Regions from separate parts of the Pseudarthrobacter sp. NBSH8 genome, predicted to be linked through region 1. Evidence: riboswitches for the same ligand, from Rfam matches in the RefSeq annotation. Region 1 holds a riboswitch; the other holds the start of a gene.

Region 1 (7,448 bases):
GCCCGATGGCCATGACCACCACGACGGCGGTGGTCATTATGGGACCGAGGAACGGAAGTCCCAGTGTGCCCAACCCGGCCACCCCAACAGCGGCCCCGCAGACCACGCCCGGGACGACGGCGCCGGCCAGGCGGCTCGCCCGGATCTTGATCACCCGGGCCGCGACAGCCTGCATGCCGCAGGCGAAAACAAACGCCACTGCCAACTGCGCACAGGCGACGCCGACGATGCCCCATTGGGCGGCGACGAACAGGACCGGCACGAGGATCACCAGCCGGGCCACGGAAATTCCGATGGAGAGGCCAGGGCGTCCAAGCGCCTTGTAGACGTCGTTGGCACCCGCGCCGAGGGACCGCACTGCTGCGTACAGGGCCAGGAAAACCAGCGGCAGCACCGCCTCGGTCCATTTCTGTCCGAAAAGCAGAGGCACCAGAACCGGGGCCAGAACCGCCAAGCCCACGCCGGCGGTCACCCCATACAGGGTCTGGATCTGGACACTTTTCAGGTATCCGCCGCGAAGCCGGTCTGGATCGCCGCGTACTTGGGCATAAAGCGGGAACAGGACCGTCGAGAGGACAAAGAAGACGTTGAGGATCAGGGCTTCGGGAAGCCGGAAGGCCAGTGTGTAGTAGCCCAAAGCCTGCGCGCCCAGCAGCAGACCAATGATGAGGTAGTCGACGTCGAAAATCAGGCGGGCAAGCAGACTGCTTCCCGCTACAGGCGCCCCATAGGCGATGTTGGCCCGGAGAGCATCTCTGCCCACGCGCCAGATCTGCCAAGGGGCGTTTTTGCGGACCAGAAACCAGCAAGTGACGGCATAAGCAACGGACCCGGCCGCCGTACCCACGGCCAGTGACCACGCGCCGTTGCCCGCAAAGGCCAGGACCAGGGTCACGGTTCCCATGGTGGCAGCCCGGACCACGGGTGCCAGGGTCAGGGGCTTGAACTTCAGATCCCGTCGCAGCAGGGCTTCCGGGACCGCGCCGAAGGACGTGGCCAACACAGAGATCCCCAGTACTTGGACCAGTGGCCCCACACCTGGCAGATTGAAGAGGCTGGCAATCCACGGCCCGGCCAGGACGATGGCGGTGGCGAGCGCACCACCGAGCAGCACGGAAATCAGCAGGGCGGACCGTGCCATGACTCCGGTTCGTGGCAGATAGACGAGCGCCTGGGCCACACCGGCGTCGGCAATGGTCTCGGCATACGCCATAAGGACCAGGGCCAGCGCCACCAGGCCGTACTCCTCGGGGGACAGGAGTCGCGCCAGAATGATGGTGGTGATCAGGACGATTACCCTGCCGGAGATGAATGCCAGCCCCTGCCACACTGCTCCGCGGACGCCTGCGCGGGTCAGATCACCGGGAGCGAGGCTCATGCCGGGGACCTTCCGTGCAGGATGCCGGCGGAATCGGACTTGATTGCCTTGCCGATCTCATCCGCATATTCCTGGGCCACCGTCCGCCACGTTCGGAGGGAGGCTTCGTCCGCTCCCGGGCGGTGCCATCCGCGCGTCGTCAACCGCCGCACGATGTGATCGGCGAACTCCTGCGGGTCAGGTGCAACGGTGAGCAAAGGGTGGGCAGCTTGCTCGCGGGCGGCCACGGGCGTCGCAACGACGGGAAGGCCAGCGGCCAGGGCTTCCCGGACAGAGTTCCGGATGCCTACCCCGTGCTCATCGGGAAAGACGGCGACGTCGGCGGAGTGGAAGACCTCCAGAACCGACGGCACGTTGGCCAGGACATCCACCCTCGGGCCAGCCAGTGCGCGGACGGAGGGTGCGGGTCGTCGCCCGGCGAGTACAAACCTGGCATCCGGAACCTGTTGCCACACCAGCGGGGCAATTTTGTTGATCAGAACGCCCACGCTGTCGACATTGGGGCCGTAGTTCAGACTGCCGACAAAACAGGCCACGGGACTGCCTGCTGTGGAGGCCCGACGCGTCGACCGTTCGGCGCCGTTGGGGATACTCCTGGCGGGCCGCGCGAGATGCTCGGACCATGAGACGGCATCCTGGGCTCCCACGGTGAGGAGCCGCGCACGCGGCGGCAGCCTCCGCTCGGACCGCACGGCAAGGAATTCCCTGAAGCGGTATGCGGGCCACAGCGCGTGGGCAACGGATGTCTCCATCGCGGCACGGATGGACCATGGATCCACCGTCTGCAGGACCAGGGGCCCGGTTACGGAGTGGGCGAGAAACAGGGCATGCGGACCGTGGATCAGGGTGGCTTCGTGGGCAGCTGAAAGTTTAGCCGCGGTGGTGTGCGCTTTGGCGGTTGAGCGTTGGTGCTTTCCGAAGCCAGTGAGGCCGCCGAGTGACAGTATGGCGGCCCAGCCGCGTCGACGGGTGGGCATCACGTGAACGGTGTTGCAGCGAGTGCGAATTTCGGCCGGCACATCCACCGGCCCCGCGAAGGTTAGGAGCGTCACAGCTATGTCCGCGGGCAGGTTCCGCAAGACCTCGAATGGGATCATGGAACTGCCGTCCCCCAGCATGGGGTCGCGGTTGGGCACGCTTTCTGTGATGTACAGAAGCTTCATTGCAAGAGTTTACGTTGCGGGTGCGGTGTTCTGCCTGAATGGCGGCAACAACTGCGGCTTTACACAAAATTAAAGAAAGCGAACGACGGCAGGATCCCCCCGCCGTCGTCCGCTCACATGATGGCGGTACTACTTCCAGGCGCGCACGTAATCAACCTGGACCTGTGACGCGGCACCATAGGCAGCTGGGGAGCTGCCTGAGGCGCCGACGTTGAGGATGATGTACTGCGGTGCACCGCCGTCGTCGGTGGCGTAGGACTTCACCTTCACGCCGTCGAAGTAGACGTCAGCCGAGTTGGCGGTCCGGTGCAGCCCGAAGGTGTGGAAGTCGTTGCCCCAGTTGCCGGGAACCGTGCCCTGGTTGTGGGCTCCCGTCGTCGAGTGGTAATTGACGGTCATCTTTCCGCTCAAAACCTCTGCGATGTCGTTCTCACCGTTGGTAGGCCATTTCTGACCATTGGTCCAGAATGCGGGCCAGTTGTAGAGGTTTGTGCCGTCGCCGGGAAACTTGATCCGGGCCTCGACGTAACCTGTCGTGAATTCGTAGCCAGTGGTGGCCCCGCCCTTGGGGTTGGTTGAAACCAGCGCACCCGAGGTGGACGAATTGAGGGAGAGGACAAGGTTGCCGCCGCCGACGGAAACGTTGCTGGGGCTGGTGGTGACCTTGTTCATGGTGCCGCAGGTGGGGGAGAACCAGCAGTTGGACCATTTGGCCGTGTCCAGGGCCGTGCCGTTGAATTCGTCGGCAAAAGCCATCGTCCATGCGCCGGGGACACCTACAGGCATGGCGCCGGTTGTCCCGGTTGATGCAAGGAGTGCAGGGGCAGGGGCCGGTTCTGGTGCAGCCGTTGTCGTCGCTACCGGGGCGGGTGCGGGAGCAACCGCAGGCTCTTCAGGCGCAGGCGCAGGCGCCGTGGTCGGATCGGGGGAGGGGTCCGTGGCCGGCAGCGGTGCCGGAACAGCGTTGGTGTCGCGCGTGACCTGTCCCGGAGCCTGGTCACGCTTGGACGTGTCCGCGACGCGGTTCAATTCGGCACTCTGCGGTGCCTGGTCGGAGACCTGGCCGAGGGATACGACTCCCAGCAGGGCGGCAAGAGCGGCCGCGGTCAGCGACATGTTGCGCTTGGACTTGGCACGGACCGCGGACTTCTTCAGCACAGACCGTCGCTGGGTGGGCGACGCGGCTTCGTCAGAATATGGGCGCGCGTGAGTGCGCGGCTGATCATTGGATGCAGACATAAGTGATTGCCTCTCAACGCCTGCGGAGTTAGCTGTCGGGTTCGGATGAGGCCATCCGGCCGCGTAAAGCGGCTCCACCCCTAGGGTCGGCTTAATGCCGTGCCCGGACACTCTGGGTCCCCCGCCTCTGCCTAAGTATGTTGTGGATTCCGGGCAGCGGCAGAGCTTGGCGTCTGCCCGGTTTTGGGCCTGGAAGGTCGGCCCACCTGATCGACCGTACACGACAGGATTCGATTAATCACAATCGGGTAACGGAACTCTCAGTTGCGGTGCGTCCCCTTGCGCCCGGCGGCAGTTGCCGTGTGCTAGCGCTGTTCGATGGGGTGGGCCGGGACGCCGACCCACGTTTCGCCATCGGGCACGTTGCTCAGAACGGCGGCACCCATACCAACCGTGGCGTAGGCCCCCACCGAAGTCCGTTCACGGACGCTGCAGTTCAGCCCGAGGTAGGCCGCCCGACCAATCCGGACTCCCCCGCCCAGCGACACGCCGGCGGCGAACGTCGCGAAGTCAGCCACGTCGTCGTCGTGCGTAAAAGTCACGGAAGGCATTGCCACAACATGGGTTCCGATCGTGACGGAGGCCGTCAGGGACACGTTCTTCAGGAGAATGCTGCCGCGGCCGATCCGGCAGCCCTCCGGGCACTCCACGGTGGGATCGATCGCAGTGGCGTAGCGGGCATCGCGCAGGCCCAGGGCGGCCAAGCGTTCCACTACGGCTTCCCGGGACTTTCCGGACGCCAGGCACACCAGCACCAGCGCATGGGTGAACTTGGGGGCATCGTCAATGGTTCCCAGCACCGGCGCGCCGTCCACAGTGACGCCGGCCATTTCCCTGTTGTCGTCGAGCAGCCCGACCACGTCGTACTGACCGCTGGCACGGACCATGGTCAGAACTTCCCGGGCCAGCCCGCTGGCGGCGACCAGAACCAGTTCGCTCACCGGGGCATCCCGGCAGCGACCCGGACGCTGTTCATGACCCGGTTCAGGCTCACGTTGTCCAGACTGTGGAAAATAGGGAGTACCAGCGTCCGGTCGGTCAGCCGTTCCGTGTTCTGGAGCCCTGCGTTGCCCGTTCCGCGCCAGCGATAGGCAGGCTGTCGGTGCGCCGCCATGGTGCCGCGGCGCGCTGATATGCCGCCCTCGGCCAGGCGGGCCAGGAGCCCTTCACGGTCCGTCGCGAAACTGGGTAGGACTTCGAGCCAGAATGACTGGAAGTTGGTGGTCCCGTATGGTGGATCGGCCACAAACCGGAGTCCGGATAGGCCGGAGAGGCCTGCCTCATACCTCGCGGCGATTTCCCGGCGGCGAGCCACTATCCCGGCCAATCTCCCCAGCTGCACGATGCCGATGGCGGCCTGCAGATCCGTCATCTGGTAGTCGAAGCCGACTTCGACATACACCTCCGGCGCAGTCGGGCGGGCCCTGCCACGGTCCGCCGACGGCACGCTCAGGGAGTGGCCGCGCAGGCTCCTGGCCCGGGCCGCCCAGTCTGCCCGGTGGGTTGTCAGCATGCCACCCTCGCCCGTGGTCACCAGGTTGTCCCGGTGGAACGACCACACGGCAATGTCCGCCCCCGTGCCCACGGGCCTGCCCTTGTATTCTGAGCCAACAGCCGAGCCAGCGTCTTCGATCACGATGATTTCGTGGCGATCGCACAACTCGCTGACGGGGTCCAAGTCAACCGGCATGCCACCCTGGTCCACCACGATCACGGCCCGCGTGTCAAGGGTCAGTGCGGCCCGGAGCGCAGGTGCGGTCACGGTGCCGGTGGCCGGATCCACGTCGCAGAACACGGGCCGGGCCCCGACATATGTCACCGCATTCGCGGCGGCGATGAAGGCCAGCGATGGAACAACCACGTCGTCCCCGGGGCCGATACCGGCCACCACCAGGGCCAGGTGCAGCGCGGTGGTGCTGCTGGAGGTCGCCACCGCGTGGCGCACCTCCTGGACGGCGCTGAACTTCGTCTCGAATGCCTGGACCTTCGGCCCCTGGGTCAGCATGCCGGAGGCGAGGACCTCCGCCACGGCGCGGGCTTCGTCCTCGCCGAGCCAGGGTTCCATGACGTTGATGCGGGCCAGGACGGTTTCAGCCGTCATCTGGCACCGGCCTTCGCGGCGGCCGTTCTCATGTCCGAGTCCTTCCCACATTCGCCCCGGGGAGTGCGCAGTTCGTACTGCAAAATTAGTCTGCCGGGTGCCGTTCCGGTGCGGAAAGCCGGCTGCCGTGTGGGCATCGGCCCGGAACAATGCGGGAACTGCGGGTACCTGCAGGGCGTTTGTGCCCGGTTGGAGGGCTAAAGGATGGAAAGGATTAGTGGTTCCTTGGCCTGTGTGGCTTCCATGCCGGCAGCGAGGGCCGTCAGCTGCGCGCGTGATTCCACTCCGAGCTTCCGGTAGATCGCGGTGAGGCGCACTTCTACGGTCCGGACGGAGACATACAGGGTGGCCGCGATTTCCTTGTTCCTCATCCCGCGGGCCACCATTTGGGCCAATACGCGTTCGTGGTCTGCAAGCATCAGGATCGCGGGGCTGACGAGCGCACCTGCTGATGCCACTCGTTCGTCAAGCAGCAGCGAGTCGACGTGCTGGGCCCAGGCGCGGGCACCAGCTTCGTCGAACATCACTTTCGCTCGGAGCAGCAGGTCCCGGGCGCTCCGGAGGCGGCCTAAGGTGCCAAGCCGTTCGGCGTAGCACAGCACGGTCCGGGCGCGTTCCAGCAGTGATTCCTGCGGGTTCCTGCCAGCGAGTGCGTCACTGAAAAGCTGCAGTGACTGTTCACCGTCCGCCAGCATGGCCCGGCTCCGGGCAACAGCCGTCATGAGCCACGGGGAACGCAGGCCAACTGCCTGGCTCTCCAGATGCCACAGTGCTTGGGCGGCTTCCCTGTGCCGGCCAAGCCTGACCAGGACTTCCACCAAATCGGCCGCGCACCGGAGCAGTGTTGGGTTGCTGAAGGCCTGGCCTATTTCCGCTGCCCGGGACAGCTGCGCGAACGCCTCGGCGAGGTTGCCGCGCATGAGGGCAAAATGGCCCTGGCACGCGGCCAGCTGCGCCGTGACCGCGGGATGGCTCTCCGCGCCTGAGAAGTGCTGGGATTCTGTTGTGTAGGCGCGGGCAAGTTCCTCGTCTCCGATCGCGTTGGCCCGCCAGATCCGGAAGACGTGCCGCATTCCCCGGTGATATTTGGTTTCCGGTTGCGCGAGCTCAAGATCCTCGATCAGTCTCACCGCTTTCCGGACGTTGCCGGCACGGATTTCGTTGTCCACCGCGAGAAAGTCTGCGGTTTCGCGACAGTTGACTGTGTTTGCCTCCAGGAAGTTCCGCACCCGGGCGAAGGCCTCCTGGGCGGCAATGTGGTGTTCGGAGTAGCTCAGCGCGCGACCCTGCACCAGAAGGACGGCAACTGTTTCGTTCCCGCCGTCGGGCCTGCGGCTCTGCTCCGGCTTCCCGCTGATCACGTCGATGAGTTGCATGGCGCTCTCGGCCATGGCTAGGCCATCGGGGGAGGCGTGGTCCTCGAACTCGCTGGCGCACCGCAGCAGGCTGGTGGCGTCCGCGGGCTCCCAACGGTCCGCGTAATACAGTGCGCCGGCCACGAGCAGGCGGTTTGCGAAGGCCGGATCATGCTGGCCGAGCTCCTTCACCAGCCGGATCACCATGCTGG
Region 2 (7,448 bases), 700 kb from region 1:
CCGCATAGTGAGACAGAATACGGATTTGTGTCATGGATCACCATTCTGATATGACGACAAAATGGCGGTTGTTGTCCGTCAAGGGTGCGCAAATAGCCCCTCGTGGCGAACAATCTTCGTCCACTCGCGGTTTTAAGCCCTTGAAATTCACTGCGGCATGGCTTGCTGAAATTGCTTGCTGCCTTTTGCCGCCTGTCCAGCGGAAACGGCTCCGGCCCGCCCATTATCTGCACCCATCCCTGATCACTCAGCTCGCTACGCTGGGATTCACAGCGTGCGCACAGGAACCCCATAGCGCGGGCTAACCGAATGATCGGAGAGTTGTCCCATGGCCACTTCGCACTCCATGACCAACAACCTCCCGCAGCTGACCCACCCGGACGGCTCCCCCATCCGTGCCCTGGTGGTTGACGACGAACCCAGCCTCTCCGAACTGATGAGCATGGGGCTGCGCATGGCCGGCTGGTCTGTTGCCGTTGCCGCCGATGGCCCCGAGGCCGTGAAGCTCGCCAAGGAGTTCCGCCCGGACGTCCTGGTGCTGGACGTGATGCTGCCGGGCTTCGACGGCGTTGAGCTGCTGGGCAGGATCCGCGCCTTCGCCCCAGAGGTGCCTGCCCTTTTCCTGACCGCCAAGGACGCCGTCCAGGACAGGATCCTGGGCCTCGCGGCCGGCGGGGACGACTACGTGACCAAGCCGTTCAGCATGGAGGAGGTCCTGCTGCGGCTGCACCGCCTGGTCCAACGGTCCGGCGTTGCCGCGATGGACACAGCCGAACTTGTGGTGGGCGATCTTGTCCTCAACATCGACACCCGCGAAGTGACCCGTGCGGGCGATGACCTCCAGCTCACGGCCACCCAGTTCGAACTGCTCCGGTATCTCATGGAGAACCCCAAACGCGTCATCAGCAAGGCCCAGATCCTTGACCGCGTCTGGAACTACGACTTCGGCGGCCAGGCCAACATCGTGGAACTCTACATCTCATATCTGCGAAAGAAAGTGGATGCCGTACATCCGCCCATGATCCACACTGTGCGCGGCGCCGGATACGTCATCAAGCCGGCGGACTAGGCCGTGTCCTCACCGCGAGCAACCCCAACACCGGCCCGGAGCTGGCTGAAACCTGACACGTGGCATCTGCGCACGCGACTGATCCTCTTGGCCATGGCGCTGCTGGTTGCCATCTGCGGCGCCGTGGGCCTGTTCAGTTACGCTTCCATGGACTCCTTTCTGACCGGCCAGCTGGATGAACAACTGAGCCAGGCAGCCAAACTTTCGAACGGTCCTGGCCGTCCGGGCCTGGGCGGATTCAACGGCCGGACAGACCCGCTCGACGCCCGCGGGCAGAGCGTGGGAACGCTGAATGCACGGATTCTGGACAGCCAGATCCCCAGCGGCGGCTTCCTGAACTCGGACACAACACGCCTGGCGCTCGACGCGGAAGACAAGCAAACCCTAATGGCGCTGACCCGGAACGGCTTTCCTGTGGACCGTTCGCTGTCCCACGGGGATTACCGGATTGTGGCCGTGGAAACCGGCTACGGCGATGTCCTGGTCACGGGACTTCCGCTCGCTGCCAAGGAGAGCACGCTGGCGTCGCTGGTCTGGACTTTTGTGTTCGTTTCCCTTGGCGGCCTGGCGCTGATCGGGCTGGCAGGAACCGTGCTCATCCGGCGCACCATGAAGCCGTTGGAGCAGCTTTCCGAGGTGGCAACCCGGGTGGCCCGGCTCCCGCTGGACGCGGGCGAGGTGGCACTCGCGGTGCGCGTCCCGGCGTCGAACTCCAACCCCGGAACCGAAGTGGGCAGCGTAGGGCACGCCCTCAACCTGATGCTGGACAACGTGGCCAGTGCCCTCGAGGCGCGGCAGCGGAGCGAGACCAAAGTGCGGCAGTTCGTTGCAGACGCGTCCCACGAACTGCGCACGCCGCTTACCGCCATCCGCGGATACACGGAGCTGATGCGGATGACCGAGGACTTCACACCGGACGGTCGGAAGTCCCTGGCCCGTGTCCAGAGCCAGTCCGAGCGCATGACCACCCTGGTGGAGGACCTGCTCCTGCTGGCCCGTCTCGATGAGGGACAGCCCCTTAAGCTCAGCGAAGTTGATCTCACTCAACTCGTGATCGAAACCGTCAGTGACGAGAAAGTCATAGCTCCGGACCACCGCTGGCGCCTTGAACTGCCTGACGAACCGCTCGCCGTCACCGGTGATGCTTCCCAACTGCGTCAGGTGCTGGTCAACCTGCTCTCCAATGCGCGCAAGCACACGCCACCCGGAACCACAGTGGTCACCGCTGTCACGAAGTCTGACGATGGCGCCGCGGTGGTGACGGTAACGGACGACGGCGGCGGCATCCCTGCGGAGTTCGTGGACCACGTTTTCTCCCGGTTTGCCCGCGCAGACGCGGCCCGCAAGGCCACGGCACCGGCCTCGGGCGCCGGGGCGTCGGAGGGCACCAGCGGCCTGGGCCTGTCCATTGTCCAGTCCATCATGGAGGCCCACGGCGGGAGCGTGGCAGTGACATCGCGGGCCGGGCGGACAGAGTTCGCCCTACACTTTCCTGCCGGTGCCGCGGCCCGCGCAGCCGAATCCCGAATGCCGCAAGGCGACACGCCATCGTCGTGACTCCTGTTACCAAAATGAGACTTAAGCGTCCAGCTCCTGTACCGTAGAAAAGGTGCGGATCCCGATTGGGCCGCATATCCGGATGACGCCAAGCTCTGCCGCTTCCCGGATTCCGTTTTCAGAGGCAGAGGCGGGGGACCCACCGTCCCGGGCACCAAGAGCCCTTTGGGGTTAAGTCAACACGTGATTGTGCCGTGTGGCCGGATGCCCTCATCCGAACCCGACAGCTAACTCCGCAGGTGTGAGAGGCGATCCATCATGTCTGAATTCAAGGTAGAAACACGCCCGCAGGGCGACCCAAAGTCCGGCAGCCACCGCAAGCAGACCCGCGTCGGTGCAGCTATGTCCCCACTGTCCAAGGCGGCCCGGATTCCCTCCGTGGGCCAGCGCGTCGCCGTGTTTGCGACGGCCTGCGCCCTCCTGGTCGGCGTCAGCGCCGCAGCACACGCTTCCGAATCCGCGTCGCTTGCAGCCAGCGCGGACCAGTCCGCCGAAGAAGCCAGCGCCCAGTCGACGCTGAGCTTCGAAGCAGCCCAGATCCAGACCCCGGCCGAGCCGGAAGCTGCACCGGCCGAGATCAACGTAGCGCCCCAGGCTGCCGAACCCGCACCCGCCCCGGCACCGGCTCCCGAGCCTGTCCCGGCACCTGTTGTGGCCGTCAACGACCCCGCAGGAGCCCAAGCCTACGCCGCCGGACAACTGGCGACCTACGGCTGGTCCGCTGACCAGATGCAGTGCCTGCAGACGCTGTGGACCAAGGAATCCGACTGGACCACCACGGCCACCAACGCCAGCAGCGGCGCATACGGCATCGTCCAGTCGTTGCCCGCTGAGAAGATGGCGAGCGCCGGCGGGGACTACCTCACCAACTACCGCACGCAGATCAACTGGGGCCTGAACTACATCCAGGAGCGCTACCAGTCACCGTGCGGCGCCCTGAATTTCCACCTGTCGCACAACTGGTACTAGGCCGACTCGAGTCCCCCCGGGCCGGCGTTAAAGGCAGGCGTCAAAGCCGGAAAGAAATGATCTGCCGGCCCGCAGCGTCCGGTTCCACGGAGACTGTCACTGCACGGTAGTCCGGGATGTGGAGCACTCCTGCCGGCAATTCGCCCGTGTTGGGGCCCACGGCCACAGTCCGGATCCCCGCAGCAACACCGGCCGCGATTCCGGCGGGTGCATCCTCGAACACAAGGGCATCCGCCGGCTGCACGCCCAGCAGCCCGGCTGCCTTCACATACCCTTCCGGGTGCGGCTTGCCCCGTGTGACCAGTTCCGCCGTCACGACCGTGGCTGGCATGGCGAGTCCCGCGGCGTCCATGCGGATGTCTGCAAGGGTCCTGTCCGCTGAGGTCACCAGTGCCACGGCCTCGGCCGGGAGGCTTCGAAGCAACTCGGCAGCCCCAGGCAACGCGACGATACCGGAAGTCCGCACCCTTTCCATGGCGCCGAGTTCGGCAGTGAGCGCCACAACGTCGGCTCCGGCCGGTGCGAACCGGCGCATCGTATCCGCGGCCTGGATGCCGTGCGAAGTGCGCAGGATTTCGGCGATGTCCAGACCGTACCGGGCTGCGAATTCTCCCCATACCTCTTCTACCACTGCCGTGGAGTCCACCAGCGTGCCGTCCATATCGAAAAGGACGGCACGACAGGTCAGCGTTCGCGTGGCGGCAGGTGTTCGTGTGGCGGCAGGTGTGGGGATGTTCATGCTGCCTATTTTGCCTTACACGCCACGGGCTTAGGCGTCACGGCCCGGGATGTAAGCCGGCAATGCCGTACAGGCGGTCGCCGGCGTCGCCGAGCCCCGGAACAATGTAGGACTTCTCGTCGAGCCGTTCGTCGATGGACGCCAGCACGATAGTAACGTTCGCTTCGGCAAGCTCCTCTTCGAGCTTGGCCAGGCCTTCCGGCGCGGCCAGGAGGCAGATGCACGTGACGTCTGAGGCGCCACGCTTAAACAGGAACTTGATGGCTTCGCGCAGGGTTCCGCCGGTGGCAAGCATGGGATCCAGCACAAAGATCTGCCGGTCCGTCAGGTCTTCCGGGAGCCGCTCCGCGTAGGTGATGATGTCCAGAGTTTCCTCGTCGCGGGCCATGCCCAGGAAACCCACCTCAGCGGTGGGGACCAGTTTGGTCATGCCCTCGAGCATGCCGAGCCCGGCGCGCAGGATGGGAACCACCAGCGGCGTGGGCTTGGTGAAAGCGGTGCCCACGGTGGTGCTGACGGGCGTCTCAATTGTGACCGGCTGGGTGCGGACCTCGCGGGTGGCTTCGTAGGCCAGGAGGGTCACCAGCTCTTCCGTCAGCTGCCGGAAGACCGGCGACGGAGTGTTCTTGTCCCGCAGGACGGTGAGCTTATGGGCGACCAGCGGGTGGTCCACAACGAGAGTGCGCATGCGTCAAAACTATCACCCACGCGGGCAGCCTCCGGCCGGGAATCAGCTCGACGGATCATCCCGCAGGACGGGGTGTTCGAACGTCGGTGCCGGGCCCGCGTGCTCGCGTTTCCGCAGCACGTGGAACAGCCGGTGCGCCAGGATCACGATGCCCACCCAGGCAAGGCCCAGGAACCAGCCGGCCATCACATCCGTCAGCCAGTGGTGGCCCAGAAACACCCTGCTCAGGCCCATGGCGATGATGAAAATCACCCCGGCGCTGATGGCCGTGATGCGCGCCCACAGCATTTCGAACTGGAGGCACATGACGTACAGCACGACACCGATCACCACCGTCGTGTTGAGGGTGTGGCCGCTGGGAAAGGACGGTGAAGTCTCGTAAGGCGGGACCGCTTCGGAGTGGTCCGGGCGGGTACGGCCAACCAGGCGCTTGCCCACCGTGGTTGCCACTGTGGAGACAGCCGCGGCCCCGCCCACCAGGATGATCGGCCGCCAGGTCCGGCTCAGGAACGTCAGCCAGCCGGTCAGTAAGCTGGCCAGGATGGGCATGCCGATGCCCCCGCCGATGTTAGTAAAAGCGGTTACCCCGGCATCCAGTGCCGGGTTCCGCAGGCTCTGCGACAGCTCCAGCGCGGGCAGGTCCAACGAGGTCAATCCTGCGTCATCCACTACGTTGTCGTAGACCTCAGCACCCAGCAGTGCCAAGATGACCACCAGCACACCACCCACCAGCATGGTGAGCCACAAGGCGGCATACGGCTTGAACCATTGGCCTACACGGCCCCTGAATGTATCGCCGTCCACGAGTTCCTCCTGGCGTCGGTGGGTGTCAAGGATGGATATCTCTCGAAACTATCATTGAGCCATGGCCGCTGTAGGAAAGAACCACCTCGAATGGATGGGTCTTGCCCTCGACGAAGCCCGGCGCGCCCTGGCCACTGATGACGTGCCCATCGGCGCAGTGGTGATAGGGCCCGACGGCGCCGTGCTGGGTTCCGGACGGAACCAGCGGGAAGAGTTGGGAGACCCCACCGCCCACGCCGAGGTGATGGCCATCCGCCAGGCTGCGGGCAGGTTGCGTGCCTTGTCCAAGCTCGACGGCGGCACCGGGGATGGCTGGCGGCTGGCGGACTGCACACTGGTGGTGACCCTGGAACCGTGCGCCATGTGCGCCGGCGCGGTGGTGCTGGCCAGGATTCCTCGCGTGGTTTTCGGCGCCTGGGATGAGAAGGCCGGAGCGGCGGGCTCGGTGTTCGACGTCCTCCGCGAGCGCCGGCTCAACCACTGGGTTGAGGTGTACGGCGGCGTCCGGGAAAAGGAGTGCGGAGCGGTCCTCAGGGACTTTTTCGCAGCGCACCGCAGCAGGCTGTAGGGCGTCGGGGTGCCGCCCGGGTGGGCGGAAAACGTCCCGGCCGGTTGCACCTCTCTCACCCGACCTGCACGCGGCTCAGCCGGCGGCATCCAGGGCGTCGATCCTGTCCTGGCGCGAGGCCGGCGAGTCCAGGCTGAACGAGCGGAAGTCGCCCAGTTCGTCCCGGATCCAGGCCTCTACCTCGGCGATGCGCCGGGATACTGCGGGTGTGGCCCCGTCAAAGAGCCAATAGGCAATCCGTGATTTCCCGGGATCGTATTGCCACAGTCCGATGATCCGGCCGCGGTCGAAGATGGGGTGGTCCGGCAGATCAGCCTGCAACGCCAACGTGGACCCCAGGACCTGCTTTCCTTTGTCCTGCTCGGCAAAGAGATCCCCCGAGTTCCTGCGGAGCAGTACCAACGAGTCAGTGCCGGCCAGCAGCTGAATCTGTTCCTCGGCCGGCGCCTCGAACGACGCAAGCCGTCCGACGTCGTCGGGCAGCACCCACAGCACCTCGCCGTTGGCGGTGGGAATCTCCACCGCGCCGGTGGCGGCCAACGCCGCCTTGGTGTGTGCCAGGGTGAACCCGGTAAACCATTGCGACTGCTTGACCGTGGCACCGCCAGTCCAGCCGAGGTAGCGCTGCAACAGGAGGCTGCGCGCGGCGTCGCCGTCCATGGCGGTGCGCGGCAGACCCCACAGTGTGTAGCCGTAGCGCTGCTGATCCAGCCGTCCGTTGGCGGGTATGCGCCGGATCCGGCCCTCCGCTTGGAGGAGGCCCAGTGCCGTTGGCAACGTGGTGGCGGCGCCTTTCTTCTTGCCCTCCTCGCCGAGGTTCCGGACCGAATCGCCCAGCAGGTCCTTGAGCTGTTTGGGGTCCAGTGGGTTGCCAGCCTCGGCCAGGGCGTGGAGGATTTCCTCCTCCAGGAGCGTGATCTCGCCGCGCTCAACGCCCATTCTTGCCAGCACACGGAACGGCGCCACGGCGGCGTCCCGGCCGATCTGGAGGCCCCACGCGAAGTCATCCCGTCCCAGCACATAGGTGCAGCCTCGGGCGGTGGGCAGCTCATGG

The links. Region 1 has a riboswitch for cyclic di-AMP ahead of FYJ92_RS18600 (family 16 glycosylhydrolase). Riboswitches for the same ligand answer to the same signal wherever they lie in the genome.
Region 2: linked by a shared signal. The riboswitch ahead of FYJ92_RS03035 (hypothetical protein) and the one ahead of FYJ92_RS18600 (family 16 glycosylhydrolase) in region 1 are both predicted to bind cyclic di-AMP.

What each region holds. Positions count from the first base shown of each region.
Region 1 covers NZ_CP043178.1:4,002,995-4,010,442, reverse strand. The annotation lists gene FYJ92_RS18610 (lipopolysaccharide biosynthesis protein) at 1-1,378, opposite strand, end outside; gene FYJ92_RS18605 (glycosyltransferase) at 1,375-2,541, opposite strand; gene FYJ92_RS18600 (family 16 glycosylhydrolase) at 2,671-3,780, opposite strand; cyclic di-AMP (ydaO/yuaA leader) riboswitch at 3,784-3,933, opposite strand; gene FYJ92_RS18595 (NeuD/PglB/VioB family sugar acetyltransferase) at 4,086-4,721, opposite strand; gene FYJ92_RS18590 (DegT/DnrJ/EryC1/StrS aminotransferase family protein) at 4,718-5,881, opposite strand; gene FYJ92_RS18585 (LuxR family transcriptional regulator) at 6,079-7,448, opposite strand, start outside.
Region 2 covers NZ_CP043178.1:645,239-652,686, reverse strand. The annotation lists gene FYJ92_RS03045 (response regulator transcription factor) at 329-1,069, shown strand; gene FYJ92_RS03040 (HAMP domain-containing sensor histidine kinase) at 1,163-2,626, shown strand; cyclic di-AMP (ydaO/yuaA leader) riboswitch at 2,703-2,879, shown strand; gene FYJ92_RS03035 (hypothetical protein) at 2,885-3,595, shown strand; gene FYJ92_RS03030 (HAD-IA family hydrolase) at 3,636-4,334, opposite strand; gene upp (uracil phosphoribosyltransferase) at 4,372-5,022, opposite strand; gene FYJ92_RS03020 (phosphatase PAP2 family protein) at 5,065-5,757, opposite strand; gene tadA (tRNA adenosine(34) deaminase TadA) at 5,888-6,394, shown strand; gene FYJ92_RS03010 (DNA glycosylase AlkZ-like family protein) at 6,470-7,448, opposite strand, start outside.